DNA from 2 places in the Mesorhizobium sp. B263B2A genome. Region 1 is predicted to be linked to the other one. Evidence: riboswitches for the same ligand, from Rfam matches in the RefSeq annotation. Region 1 holds a riboswitch; the other holds the start of a gene.

Region 1 (7,264 bases):
AAGGCAAGGTGCTTGCCATGATCTTCGACAAGCCGTCGACGCGCACGCGGGTGTCCTTCGACGTCGGCATGCGCCAGCTTGGCGGCGAGACCATCATGCTGACCGGCACCGAGATGCAGCTCGGCCGTTCCGAGACCATCGCCGACACCGCCAAGGTGCTGTCGCGCTATGTCGACGCCATCATGATCCGCACCACCTCGCACGAACGGCTGCTGGAACTGACCGAGAACGCCACCATCCCGGTTATCAACGGGCTGACCGACGATACCCATCCCTGCCAGCTGATGGCCGACATCATGACCTTCGAGGAGCATCGCGGTCCGGTTGCCGGCAAGACCATTGCCTGGACCGGCGACGGCAACAATGTGCTGCATTCGCTGCTCGAGGCGTCGGCGCGGTTCCGCTTCAACCTCAACGTCGCCGTGCCCGAAGGCAGCGAGCCGGCGCAGAAGCATATCGACTGGTCGCAGGCGAATGGCGGCAAGCTGCACTTCACCCGCTCGCCCGAGGAGGCCGTCGACCAGGCCGACTGCATCGTCACCGATTGCTGGGTGTCGATGGGGCAGGAGCATCGCGCCCGTGGCCACAACGTGTTCTCGCCCTATCAGGTCAATGCCAAGCTGATGGCCAGGGCGAAGCCCGACGCATTGTTCATGCACTGCCTGCCTGCTCATCGCGGCGAGGAAGTGACCGACGAAGTCATCGACGGCCCGCACTCGGTGGTCTTCGACGAGGCCGAGAACAGGCTCCACGCCCAGAAGGCCGTGCTTGCCTGGTGTCTTGGTGCTTGAAGTGTCTGGGTGCTTGAAGTGTCTCGGTGCTTGAAGTGTCTGGGCGCTTGATCTGCGGAGGCGCGATGCCTATCTGCGCCGCATCACGCAAATCAAGCGCGTTTGGACGCATGCTCCCGAGAGGACGGCATGGCCGCGCCCCGGAGCTTTGTCATGTTGGAAACGTATCAAGTGACTGAACATCACCCCAAACTCGGCGAGTTCGGCTACGCCGGCGACGATCACGTCGTGCCCTTCGAGGTCGGCCCGCTCGACGTGCGTGGCCGCACGGTCCAGCTCGGGCCGATGCTCGACGCCATCCTGAGCCGCCACGATTATCCCGAGCCGGTCGCGCGCCTGCTGGCGGAAGCCTGTGTGCTGACGGTGCTGCTCGGCACTTCGCTCAAGTTCGAGGGCAAGTTCATCCTGCAGACCCGCACCGACGGGCCGGTAGACATGCTGGTGGCGGACTTCTCCACGCCCTCGGCGCTGCGCGCCTATGCGCGCTTCGATGCCGACAGGCTTGAGGCTTTGGTCGCGGCCGGCGAGACATCGCAGCAGACGCTGCTCGGCAGCGGCGTTCTGGCGCTGACCATCGACCAGGGCGCCCACACGCAGCGCTACCAGGGCATCGTTCAGCTCGACGGCGAAACGCTGGAAGACGCCGCGCGCACCTATTTCCGCCAGTCGGAACAGATCCCGACCGATATCAGGCTGTCGGTGGCCAAGCTGTTGACGCCCGGCCCTGGCGGGGCGCGCGAGCAGTGGCGTGCCGGCGGCATCCTGGCGCAATTCCTGCCGCAATCGCCCGAGCGCATGCGCGTTCCGGATCTGCCCGGCGGCGATGGCGATCCGCGCGAGGAGATCCACGATCCGGCCGACAATTCCTGGCAGGAATTGCTGGCGCTGCTCGGCACCATCGAGCCGACCGAACTGATCGATCCGACGATCGGCGCCGAACGGCTGCTCTATCGCCTGTTCCATGAGCACGGCGTGCGCGTCTTCGGCGGCGTTCCCGTCGCCGACCAGTGCTCATGCTCGCGCGACAAGATCCGCGGCATCCTCGAGGGTTTTTCCGCGCAGGAGATCAAGGACAGCACCGAGGACGGCGGCATCCACGTCGCCTGCGAGTTCTGCTCGAAGCAATATGACTTCGACCCGGCGGAATTCGCGGCGCAATGAAGGAACCGGCTTTCTCTCCGTGGAACGGAGAGAAAGCCGCTAATTCACCGTCCGCCGCGTCCCTGGCAGGTCGAGTGAAAATGCCGGAATGGCGATGTCGAAGGTCTCGCCGCGCTTGTTGCGCATCGTGTAGCGGCCGACCATGATCCCTGACGGGGTCGAGAGCGGGCAGCCGGACGTATACTGATAGCTGTCGCCGGGATTGAGTTCAGGCTGGTCGCCGACGACGCCCGGCCCACTCACTTCCTCGACCCGGCCGGTGCCGTCGGTGATGTGCCAATAACGCGACAGAAGCTGCACGAACTCGTCCGACTGATTGTCGATCGTTACCTGATAGCCCCAGACATAGCGGTTCTCCGAAGGATCCGAGCGGTCCTCGAGATAGAACGGCCTGACCTGCACTTCGATGTTGCGCGTGACGGCGCTATACATAAACGGCTCCAAAAGATCCGGTAATTTCGGCGCTCCCGGCGAGCAGGTCAACATGCGCGTCTTGTCGCGCCTGGTTTTGAAACGCAGGTGCCGGCAAAGAATGTCATTTAAGTGACACAGGACAATGGTGGTGTGCGCCAAGCGGGCGACTCGACGCTCTGTCGAACTGTTGAAAACGGCCATAAAGCCGGCCGTCTTTTCTGGAGTGACCAGATCTCGATGGAACTCGCTCTCATAGCCGCCTCGCTTTCGACTGCTCTCATCCTCTCAAATGCCGCCAGCATTTCGCTTGCCGCTTCACAGCTGAAGCGGCGAACCACGGTCGCCCCGCCGGGCGGCAAATCACAGCCAGTGTCGATTGTCGTGCCATCGCGTGGTGTCGAGCCGTTCACGCACGAGACACTGGAACGCGCCTTCTCGCTCGACTGGCCGCGCTACGAGCTGATCTTCTGCGTCGCCCATGCCGACGATCCGGTCGTCAAACTGATAAACAGGGCGATTGCCCGGTTTCCCAAAGTGCCGGCCCGGCTTTTGATCGGCGACGACCGCGTCAGCGCCAATCCCAAACTCAACAACTGCGTCAAAGGCTGGGAAGCGGCGCGCCACAACTGGGTCGTTCTTGCAGACTCCAACGTGCTGATGCCCAGGGACTACATCCAGCATTTGATGGCGGCGTGGCGAGCCGATACCGGCCTTGTCTGCTCGACGCCAATCGGCTCGCGTCCCGACGGTTTTTGGGCCGAGGTCGAATGCGCCTTTCTCAACACGCTGCAGGCCCGCTGGCAATATGCCGGCGAGGCGCTCGGCCTTGGCTTTGCCCAGGGCAAGAGCATGCTGTGGAACAAGCCGATGCTGGATGCCAGCGGCGGCATTCGCGCGCTGGCGGCCGAGATCGCCGAGGACGCCGCCGCGACCAAGCTGGTGAACGGCCTCGGCCTGCGCGTCAATCTCGTCGCTTCGCCCTTCGAGCAGCCGCTCGGCCGGCGCAGGCTTGGCGAGATCTGGTCGCGCCAGGCCCGCTGGGCGCGCTTGCGCCGCGTCACCTTTCCGCTGTTCTTCACGCCCGAAATCCTCACTGGTGCTGTGGTGCCGCTGGCGCTTGCGCTGGTCGCGGCGGCGAGCGCCGGCTTCAGCCTCTGGGCAACCGCGCTTGCCGTGTTGGCGGCCTTCTATCTTCCGGAGTGCGCGCTGGCCTGGTCCAAGGGCTGGTACCTGTCGCCGCGCATGGTCGCGGCGATCATGGTGCGCGACCTGATCTTGCCGGCGATGTGGACGCGTGGCTGGCTCGGCGGCGCTGTCGACTGGCGCGGCAACGCGATGACCATCCGCACCAAGGCGGCCGAACTGGAGGAGACGCCGTCAAGCGCCTGATCGCGCCTGCTCGACGGACCTACCGGACTGTCTTCCCTATTTGGCTGCCCTCAACGCCTGCGCGAGGTCTTCCAGAAGGTCGTCGGTATCCTCCAGGCCGACCGACAGCCTGAGCGTACCTAGCCCGATGCCGAGTTCGGTCCGGGCCTCGTCGCTCAAATTCTTGTGCGTCGTCGTCGCCGGATGGGTGATCAGGCTCTTGGCATCGCCGAGATTGTTCGAGATCAGAACGATGTCCAGCGCGTTCTGCAAGGCGAAGGCCGCCTGCTTGCCGCCCTTGACGTCGAGGCAGATCAGCGTCGAGCCGCCCGACATCTGCTTCCTGACGATATCAGCCTGCGGGTGGTCGGCGCGGCCGGGATAGATGACGCGGGCGATCTGCGGCTGCCCGGCGAGGAAATCGGCGATCTTGCCGGCGCTTTCCGTCTGCTGGCGCACGCGCACCGGCAGCGTCTCCAGTCCCTTCAGCAGCGTCCAGGCATTGAACGGCGACAGGCTGGGGCCGGTGTGGCGGAAATAGTCGTGCAGGTTCTCGTCGATCCACTTCTTGTCCGACAGGATAACGCCGCCCAGGCAGCGCCCCTGGCCGTCGATGTGCTTCGTGGCCGAATAGACGACAATGTGGGCGCCGAGCTGCAGCGGCTTCTGCTGCAACGGCGTGGCGAAGACATTGTCGACGACGAGCCGCGCACCGATTGAATTGGCAAGTGTTGCGACGGCTGATATGTCGACCACTTCCAGCGTTGGGTTGGTCGGGCTTTCCAGGAAGAACAGCTTGGTATTGGGCCTGACCGCCTTCTCCCAGTTGGCGATATCGGTGCCATCGACCAGCGTCGCTTCGATGCCGTATCGCGGCGCCAGCGTCTCGACCACCCAGCGGCAGGAGCCGAACAGCGCGCGCGCCGCAACGATATGGTCGCCGGCCTTGACGCTGCACAAGAGCGCCGCCGTCACCGCCGCCATGCCCGACGCCGTGGCGCGCGCATCCTCGGCGCCTTCCAGCGCGCACATGCGCTTTTCGAACATGTCGACGGTCGGATTGGCGTAGCGCGAATAGATGAAGCCTGGTTCCTCGCCCTTGAAACGGGCCTCCGCCGCCTGCGCCGTCTCGTAGACATAGCCTTGGGTGAGGTACATTGCTTCCGACGTCTCGCCGAATTGGGAACGCAGGGTTCCGCCATGAACGAGGGCTGTCTGTGGCTTCCAGTCGCGCTTCTTGTTGCTCATTGCTTTGTTCCAGACACAAAAAAACCGGCCGCGAAAGTCGCAACCGGTCCATACGGCCTTGCGGCCAACGGTCCTTTAGCGACTTGTTTAACGTGGCTGCAAGCCGACCGGCCAAATCACCACGGGATAACGACCCTTTAGACCCGTCCCACGCTTGCGTCAATTGCCGGCTTCATTAAGAGGTTTGTGCGACAAGAAAATCGTCGGCCAGGAGCGCAGCCTTGCGGCAGACAGGCATTCTTCCCGATCAGGACATTGCGGCGCTGTTCCAGTCCGGCGCGCTGAAGTCGCCGCGCGCGCTCGATGCCGACCAGATCCAGCCGGCGAGCCTCGATCTCAGGCTCGGCGACAAGGCCTGGCGGGTGCGGGCTTCCTTCCTGCCCGGCCCCAACCACACGGTTTCGGAAAAGCTCGATCGCCTGAAGCTGCACGAGATCAATCTTGCCGAAGGCGCTGTGCTGGAAACCGGCTGCGTCTACATTGTGCCGCTGCTCGAAAGCCTGGCGCTGCCGGCGGACATTTCGGCCTCGGCCAACCCGAAGAGCTCGACCGGCCGGCTCGATATCTTCACCCGTGTGATGACCGACCGCGGCCACGAGTTCGACAAGATCGCCGCCGGCTACAACGGCCCGCTCTATCTGGAAGTCAGCCCGCGCACCTTCCCGATCGTCGCGCGCACCGGTTCGCGCCTGTCGCAGATCCGCTTCCGCACCGGCAATGCACTGCTCTCGGAAGCCGAATTGCATGAACTGCACCGTGCCGAGATGCTGGTCGCCACCGAACCACCGAACATTTCCGGCGGCGGCATCGCACTGTCGATCGACCTCAACGGCGACAAGGATGGCCTGGTCGGTTATCGCGGCAAGCATCACACCGGTCTGGTCGACGTCGACAAGCGCGCCGCGCAGGATGTCGTCGATTTCTGGGAGCCGATCCACAAGAGCGGCGCCGGCGAACTGGTGCTCGATCCCGACGAATTCTACATCCTCGTCAGCCAGGAAGCGGTGCATGTGCCGCCGCTCTATGCAGCCGAGATGACGCCCTTCGATCCGCTCGTCGGCGAATTCCGTGTTCACTATGCTGGCTTCTTCGATCCGGGCTTCGGCCATTCGGCGTCCGGCGGCACCGGCAGCAGGGCGGTGCTCGAAGTGCGCAGCCACGAAGTGCCGTTCATCCTCGATCATGGCCAGATCGTCGGCCGGCTGGTCTACGAGCACATGCTGAAGCGGCCGCAGGCGCTTTACGGCACCGACCTCGGCTCCAACTACCAGGCGCAGGGCCTGAAGCTGTCCAAGCATTTCCGCGCCGCACGCTGAGCTCCGATTACCGCCAGGCAAAATACTTGCCTGCGCTGGCACATCATGCTTGGCTGGCTTGTCGGTCGCCGGGATGCGGCGCTCAAGGGGAACGAGAAAATGCAGATTTCAAAATGGATCCTATCGGCGGCAGGCGCTGCCATGTTGGCGATGGCGGCGGGCTCTCTGTCGGCGCAGGCTGCCGAAAAATTGAAAATCGGCACCGAGGGCGCCTATCCGCCATTCAACACCATCACCTCCGACGGCAAGGTTGTCGGCTTCGACATCGACATCGCCAATGCGCTGTGCGCGCAGATGAAGGTCGAGTGCGAAATCGTCACCCAGGACTGGGATGGCATCATCCCCGCCCTGCAGGCCAAGAAGTTCGACGCCATCATCGCCTCGATGAGCATCACCGAAGAGCGCAAGAAGCAGGTCGCCTTCACCAACAAATATTATACGACGCCGCTCGCCCTGGTCGCCTTGAAGGACAGCGACATCGCCTCCACCGAACCGGCGGCACTTGCCGGCAAGACGGTCGGCGCCCAGGCTGCGACCACGCAGGCCACCTATGACCAGGACGTCTATGGCAAGGCAGGCGCGGAGGCAAAACTCTACCCGACCCAGGAGGAAGCGATCACCGACCTGCAGAACGGCCGGCTTGACGCTGTGATCTCGGACAAGTTTGTGCTGATGGACTGGATGAAGAAGGCGAGCGACGGCTGCTGCAAGATGATTGGAGACGTCAAGGGCACGGAGACGCAAGCCGGCATCGCCGTGCGCCTCGACGACACCGCACTGCGCGACAAGCTCAACGCGGCCATCGACGCCATCGTCGCCGACGGCACCTACAAGAAGATCCAGGCCAAATATTTCGACTTCGATATTTATTGAGGTTCCTGCCTCTTCCTTCTCCCCCTGTGGGAGAAGGTGGCCGAGCGAAGCTCGGTCGGATGAGGGGTGTTCCAGCTTGGCAAGGGCGGCGAT
Region 2 (7,264 bases), on a different contig from region 1:
CGAAAACCGGAGGCGGAATATTTGATTACTTCCGTCTTGGTCACCGATTCCAGATCGTCGGCGGTACCGACGATGTTGTAGGCAATGATGTGTGGCAAATGCGAGACGATGGCCAGCGTCATGTCGTGATGCTGGGGGTCCATCGTGTCGATGTTGGCGCCGCAGCGGCGCCAGAATTCCGATAGCTGCTCCATTGCGTCCGGATCGGTATCCGGCAGCGGCGTAAAGATGCACCAGCGATTGTCGAACAGGTCGGCAAACCCGGCGTCCGGCCCCGATTTTTCGGTACCGGCCAGCGGGTGTCCGGGAATGAAGTGGACGCCATCAGGCACATGCGGCTGCATCTGCGCGATGACAGAGGCCTTGGTCGAGCCGACATCGGTGAGGATCGCGCCCTTTTTCAGCGCCGGCGCGATTTCCTCGGCGACCGCGCCCGATGAGCCGACGGGTACCGAGACGATGACCAGATCGGCGTCGCGAACAGCTTCTTTCGCATCCGTGGTGTAGGAGGAGCCGAGCCCAAGCTCTTCAGCTCGCGCCAGTGTCGCGGCGCTGCGGGTCGAGATGGCGACATGGCTGGCAAGACCCTCGCGGCGAATGACGCGGGCCAGCGACGAGCCGATCAGGCCGATGCCGACCAGCGCGATCTTTTCAAACATCGGTGATGTCATGGTGTTTCCAGCTCTGGGCGTTCCAGCTTTTTTGGCGTTCTGGCTTTTCGGCGTTCTAGCTTTTCAGGAATGTCGTGAGCGCGGCGACAACGCCGCGATTGGCCTCTTCGGTGCCGACGGTCATGCGCAGCGCGTTGGGAAATCCGTAGCCGGAAACGCGCCGCAAAATATAGCCGCGCGCCGTCAGGTAGTCGTCGGCCGCCGCCGCGGAATGCTTCTGGTCGTCGGGAAAATGGATGAGGATGAAATTGCCGACGCTGGGCGTCACCCGCAGCCCAAGTCCGGTCATCTCCTGGCTCAGCCAGGCGAGCCAGGTCTCGTTATGCGCCACGCTGCGCTCGACATGGGCACGGTCTCGGATCGCCGCGATGCCGGCCTCGATCGCAGTCGCATTGACGTTGAAAGGGCCGCGCACGCGGTTGATCGCATCGACGATGTGCATCGGCCCGTACATCCAGCCGAGCCGCGCCCCGCCGAGGCCGATCTTGGAGAAGGTGCGCGTCATCACCACGTTCTCGGTACTGCCGACCAACTCGATGCCCGCCTCGTAGTCGTTGCGGCGGACATATTCGGCATAGGCCGCGTCGAGCACCAGAAGCACGTTGCGCGGCAGGCCGGCATGCAGCCGGCGCACCTCCTGGAACGGCACATAGGTGCCGGTCGGATTGTTCGGATTGGCGAGGAACACGATCTTCGTGCGCGGCGTAATTGCGGCCAGTATCGCATCGATGTCGGCGCGCTCGTCGGTCTCCTTGACCGCGATCGGCGCGGCACCAGCCGACTGGATGTAGATTTTGTAGACCATGAAGGCGTGTTCGGTGAACACGGCCTCGTCGCCCGGCGCGAGGTAGGTCTGCGCCAGCAGGCCAAGGATCTCGTCGGAACCGTTGGAGCAGATGATGTTCTGCGGGTTGAGGCCATGCACCTCGGCGATCGCCTCGCGCAGCCGCCTCGCCGTGCCATCGGGGTAGACGTCGAGCTTTCCCGCAACCTCCCGCGCGGCCTCGATCGCCTTCGGCGACGGACCGAGCGGGTTCTCGTTCGACGACAGCTTGTAGACCTTGGCGACCCCGGCCGGCGCCGTGCTCTTGCCGGGCACGTAGGCATCTATGTCCATGATGCCCGCGCGCGGCGTTGGACGTGCCCGATCCGGTATCTGGTTCATTTTTTTCAAAATCCGTCGAAATCGCCTCCACCCGGAGGCCGCTGCGGAAATACAAGCCATGGCCCGCAATGTCGAGAGGTGCCATTGGTGCCGGCGGCCGGCCCAGCAACCGGCTCAACTGCCGGCCCAGTGACCGGCTCAGGACCGGCCCGGGACCGGCATTGACGGCGAGCCAGGCGAGTTCTAGAAGGACAGCGACAGTTCCGTGGTGATTTGGCCGGTCGGCTTGCAGCCACGTTAAACAATTCGCTAAAGGGCCGTTTGCGTGACGTAACCGGCTTTGCGAAGGCAATGCCGGTTTTTTGTTGTCCGCTGCCGGCCGGACGAACGCATCGGCGACGCGGAGATCGGCAGCGATTTCCGCGAAAGCACGGTGCAACAAGAGAGAATTGATGGCCGCTCTGCGCGCAGGAAAGACCAACAACGAGTTCGACAAGCCGTCGAGCCCGGTGTTGCGTTTCGGGTCCGACAAGCCGCTCAAGCTCGATGCCGGCACGCTGCTGTCGCCGTTCCAGATCGCTTACCAGACCTATGGCACGCTGAATGATGCCCGCTCCAACGCCATCCTCGTCTGCCATGCGCTGACCGGCGACCAGCATGTCGCCAGCACCAATCCGGTGACCGGCAAGCCGGGCTGGTGGGAAGTCCTGATCGGCCCGGGCCGGATCATCGACACCAACCGGTTCTTCGTCATCTGCTCCAACGTCATCGGCGGCTGCCTGGGTTCGACCGGCCCGGCATCGACCAACCCAGCCACCGGCAAGCCCTATGGGCTCGATCTGCCGATCATCACCATCCGCGATATGGTGCGGGCGCAGCAGATGCTGATCGACCATTTCGGCATCGAGAAGCTGTTCTGCGTGCTCGGCGGCTCGATGGGCGGCATGCAGGTGCTGGAATGGGCATCGAGCTATCCCGAGCGCGTCTTCTCGGCGCTGCCGATCGCCACTGGCGCGCGCCATTCCTCGCAGAACATCGCCTTCCACGAGGTCGGCCGGCAAGCCGTCATGGCCGACCCGGACTGGCATGGCGGCAAATATTTCGAGCACGGCAAGCGCCCGGAAAAGGGTCTGGCGGTGGCGCGCATGGCCGCCCACATCACCTATCTGTCGGAAGCCGCCCTGCACCGGAAATTCGGCCGCAACCTGCAGGATCGCGAAGCACTGACCTTCGGCTTCGACGCAGACTTCCAGATCGAGAGCTATCTGCGACACCAGGGCATGACCTTCGTCGACCGCTTCGACGCCAATTCCTATCTCTACATGACGCGGTCGATGGACTATTTCGACCTCGCCGCCGACCATGGCGGCCGGTTGGCGGACGCCTTTGCCGGCACCAAGACCCGGTTCTGCCTGGTGTCCTTCACCAGCGACTGGCTGTTTCCGACCGAGGAGAGCCGCTCGATCGTGCATGCGCTCAACGCCGCCGGCGCCTCGGTATCCTTCGTCGAGATCGAGACCGATCGCGGCCATGACGCCTTCCTGCTCGACGAACCGGAACTGTTCGCCGCCATCAACGGCTTCATCGGCTCGGCGGCAAGGGCGAGAGGGCTCAGCGCATGATCCCGAACAGTTGCAGACTTTCCGGATCGAGATCATGTGCCAGGCGTCAGCGCATGACCCCGAAAAGTTGCAGGTTTTTCGGATCGAGATCATGTGCCAGGCGTCAGCGCATGACCCCGAAAAGTTGCAGACTTTTCGGATCGGGATCATGCGCCAGGCAAGGGGCGACATCATGAGCGTCAACGGCAACCAGCGCGTCGACCTCGAGGTCGTCGCCAACCTGATCCCGCCGCAGTCGCGGGTGCTCGACGTCGGTTCGGGCGACGGTTCGCTGCTCGAATTGCTGCAGGACACCAAGCAGGTCGACGGCCGCGGGCTTGAATTGTCGCAGCGTGGCGTCAACGAATGCGTGGCGCGCGGCCTCTCGGTCATCCAGGGCGATGCCGACAAGGATCTCGAATTCTATCCCGACAAGGGCTTTGACTTCGTCGTCCTGTCGCAGACCTTGCAGGCCACCCGCAACCCGAAGCTGGTGCTCGACGAATTGCTCCGGATCGGCAACCGGGCGATCGTGTCCTTCCCCAATTTCGGCCACTGGCGGGTGCGGCTGTCACTGTTCGTCAAGGGCCGCATGCCGGTGACCTCGGACCTGCCCTATTCCTGGTACGACACACCCAACATCCACTTCTGCACTATCCGGGACTTCGTCAATCTGTGCGAAGAGCTTGGCGCTACGGTGGAAAAGGCAACCGCGCTCGACGCCAACGGTCAGAAGATCGGCCTGTCGATGCCCTGGTGGTTCTGGAACTTCTTCGGCCAGCAGGCGGTGTTCCTGCTGAAACGATAAGGCACCACGCATCTAGTCCAGGACATCGGTGGCCTTGTGCGGATGTTCGACACCGTCGACGAAGATGACGTCGGATTGCGAATTGTCGGTCCGCAGGGCGAGGATCGCCTGATAGGCCGGCGAATTGTACCAGCCGCGCACATGCTCCCTGTCGGGGAATTCGATGATGATGAGGTGGCCTTGCCAGTCGTTCTCTATCACCTCGACATCGCCGCCATGGACCAGGAACCGGCCACCGAAGGGCTCCAGCGTGGCATCGATCTTGTGCAGATATTCGACAATCTGCGGACCCATTGTGGCTTGGCGCATATGGGCAACGGCGTAGGCGGTCATGATCTTACTCCCTTCGGATCGAAGCCGATCGGCCGGCCTCGCTAGAGCATGATGCCGAAAGGTGTGAAGCGGTTTTCGGATCATGCTCCGTCTCTAGGACAATCTGCCCAAGCTCCCGCGGCGATGCGATTACGTCTGACGTAAAGGAATGTATGCAATTCCGCTCCGGGTTTGGCCATCTTCGCAAGATTGATTCCCGGGAGGACTGATTCGCGGAAGACTGATTCACGGGAAGACTGGAGGGCGACGGTGTTGCATTTGAACCGCGCGCTGCACCAATTCGTCGTCTCGCGCGCGATTGTACCGTTGCACGACGCGTGACAGGAGCGGCTGTTTTTTATAGCTTCCGCCAAATACGACCGAGGAGTCACGGAGGGGGAGTCCGATCCATTCGACCATCCTGAAGATCCATAGACCGGACAGGAAGCGCACATTTGCGCTGGAAGCGGCTGACGCGCCATGACCGCGAAAACGGAGCGCTCTCCCCTCATCACGGTCATTACGCCGACCCACAATCGACGCGACAAAGTGTTGCGCGCCGTCGAAAGCGTGCTTTCCCAGAGCATGCCTAGGCTTGAGCATATCGTCGTCGACGACGGCTCCACCGATGGTACGGAGGCGGCGCTGGCCCGTATTCGCGATCCTCGGCTGATCTATGTCGGCGCGAAATGGCGGGGCGCCAACGCCGCCAGGAATGCCGGCATCGAGCGGGCGCGGGCGCCGGTGGTGACCTTCCTTGATTCGGACGACGTCTACTTGCCGCATCGGGTCGAACGGACCTTGAAATGGTTTGATGACAATCCGGCGCTTCAGGTGCTGCTCTCTTCATACGTTTCCCTGAAGGGAAACCGAGCCACCAACAGCGTCAACCGGACTGCTTTTCTGAGCCCATCAATGCTGGAGCGAGCGGTGGTGGCACAGACGGCCTTCGTCGCCGGCTCTGCGATAACGGCCCGTCGCGACGCCTTGCTGGCGATCGGCGGCTACGACAGCGACATCACCCGGATGCAGGATCGGGAATTGTTGCTGCGCCTGGCAAGACGCTTCGGCGCGCAATTGTCCAGGGATATCGACTGGACGAAACACAGTTCGCAGAATTCGATTTCTGGCCGCAGGGCGGGTTACGTCGAAGCCTATGCGGACCTGATGGGCAAACACCCGCATATCGCCCGCTGCTACCCTCACGTCCCGCCGTTCATGATCACGCGGCAGATCATCGCCGATCTTCTCAAAGGTCGGATACCTGAGGCCTTCGCAGGCTACATGGCTAACCGCTCGTCGGAAGCGCTTGGCTATTCATTGCCGGAACTGATCAATGGCTACGTCCATGGCCGGCGTTGGCGTCGCGATCTCTACGATGAAGTTCGCGACTAATTTGCTGCGTCGCCGGCGCGGCCGACGATCTACCGGTCGAGTTCCGGGAAATACGGATCAGACAGGAACCGCCTGTCCCGCTCGCCTTGCAGGCAGTCGATCGGTGCATCCGTCTCGATGGGGGTGACCTTGGCCTTGTCCTGAATGCCGCTCACTTCGAGGATCAGCTTGCGCCGGATCGCCGTCGAGAACTCCGCGGACGCATAAATCGGCAGCACGAAGGAACCAGGCCCGCCGGTCACGCACTGCGCATAATACCGGTCGAGATGGCTGAAGGTCGGCGACGGCTTGATCAGGATCGGCAGACCGTTGATGATTATGCCTTTGGCAACGGCCGCATCGCGCGTGGCGGTGACCGGCGGCCCGATATTGTTGGGACCGTCGCCCGATATGTCGATGACGCTGCGTTCGCCGGCGAAATCCGTCCTGTCGAACAGCCCGGCGCCGAAGGCGAGCGCGGTCGAAATCGAGGTGCCGCGAAAACTCCGGAACGGGCGCGCCGCGACCTTGTCGGCAAAGCGGTTGGCGCTCTCGGCGCTGTCGATGACCTGCCAGCTGATGACCGCGTCATCGCGCACCGTGCCGGCCCATTCGAAATAAGCAATCGCGATCCGGCCTGTATTGCCGGAACGGACAGCCTGGATGAAGTCGGGATGCCGCAGCGCTTCGACATAGCCGGCGCGTTGCAGGGCGAACTCCGTCTCGTCCATCGACAAGGAGATGTCGACCGCCAGCACCAGCTCGACGTCGACGGCCAATGCCTCCGGTGGCGAGCCGACGGGAGTTGCCTGGGTGCAGGCAAGGCAAGCAAGCAGGCGCAGCGCATCAAGCATGGCCAATGCCAGGTTGTTTCTGCAGGAAATCTTCCATTGCGATCACGGCAAAATAAGGTTTTGCCCCCGCAACCGGAGAAAACGCCTATTTTTTGCGATGAGCCGCTACCGGCGGCGGTTCGATCGCGCCGGCCCTGACATGGACAGGCTTCAGCGCCGGCGCGTCGGGATCCTTGACGATCGTCAAGCCGCGCGGAAAGAATTGGTTGTTGTGCTGGCCGCGCCCGATGTTGATGATCGCGGTTCCCTTCAGGTGCTTTTCCAGCATTGCCAGCACACGCCGCAGCGACGGGCCGTCGAATGCGTCCATCGCTTCGTCGATGATCACCCATTTCGGCTGCCGCAAGGCGAGCCTGGCCACGCCCAGCAAGCGCTGTTCGTCATCGCCCAGCTCATGGTCCCAGCGCCCGACACGGTCGAGCGACCCCGACAGCCGTTCAAGACCGACCTCGGCCAATACAGCCGAAATCTCGGCATCACTCGCCGGCGCATGCCCGTTTGCGTGGTTGAGCACCTCGCGCAACGTGCCGGCCGGCAAG

The links. A riboswitch is a leader RNA that binds a small molecule or an ion and turns the genes downstream of it on or off. The one in region 1 is predicted to bind S-adenosylmethionine.
Region 2: it holds a riboswitch for S-adenosylmethionine, as region 1 does, so the genes downstream of both, metX (homoserine O-acetyltransferase MetX) here and LB568_RS31870 (O-succinylhomoserine sulfhydrylase) in region 1, are expected to answer to the same signal.

The regions. Positions count from the first base shown of each region.
Region 1 is NZ_JAIUIU010000041.1:6,685-13,948, forward strand. Features, by position in the region: gene argF (ornithine carbamoyltransferase) at 1-791, shown strand, start outside; gene LB568_RS31855 (Hsp33 family molecular chaperone) at 921-1,952, shown strand; gene apaG (Co2+/Mg2+ efflux protein ApaG) at 1,992-2,384, opposite strand; gene LB568_RS31865 (ceramide glucosyltransferase) at 2,604-3,755, shown strand; gene LB568_RS31870 (O-succinylhomoserine sulfhydrylase) at 3,792-4,982, opposite strand; SAM riboswitch at 5,038-5,115, opposite strand; gene LB568_RS31875 (2'-deoxycytidine 5'-triphosphate deaminase) at 5,204-6,298, shown strand; gene LB568_RS31880 (ABC transporter substrate-binding protein) at 6,398-7,171, shown strand.
Region 2 is NZ_JAIUIU010000004.1:289,257-296,520, reverse strand. Features, by position in the region: gene LB568_RS10665 (prephenate/arogenate dehydrogenase family protein) at 1-671, opposite strand, end outside; gene hisC (histidinol-phosphate transaminase) at 727-1,836, opposite strand; SAM riboswitch at 2,032-2,109, shown strand; gene metX (homoserine O-acetyltransferase MetX) at 2,229-3,398, shown strand; gene metW (methionine biosynthesis protein MetW) at 3,571-4,185, shown strand; gene LB568_RS10645 (DUF1330 domain-containing protein) at 4,198-4,518, opposite strand; gene LB568_RS10640 (glycosyltransferase family 2 protein) at 4,978-5,892, shown strand; gene LB568_RS10635 (DUF1194 domain-containing protein) at 5,922-6,725, opposite strand; gene LB568_RS10630 (ABC transporter ATP-binding protein/permease) at 6,811-7,264, opposite strand, start outside.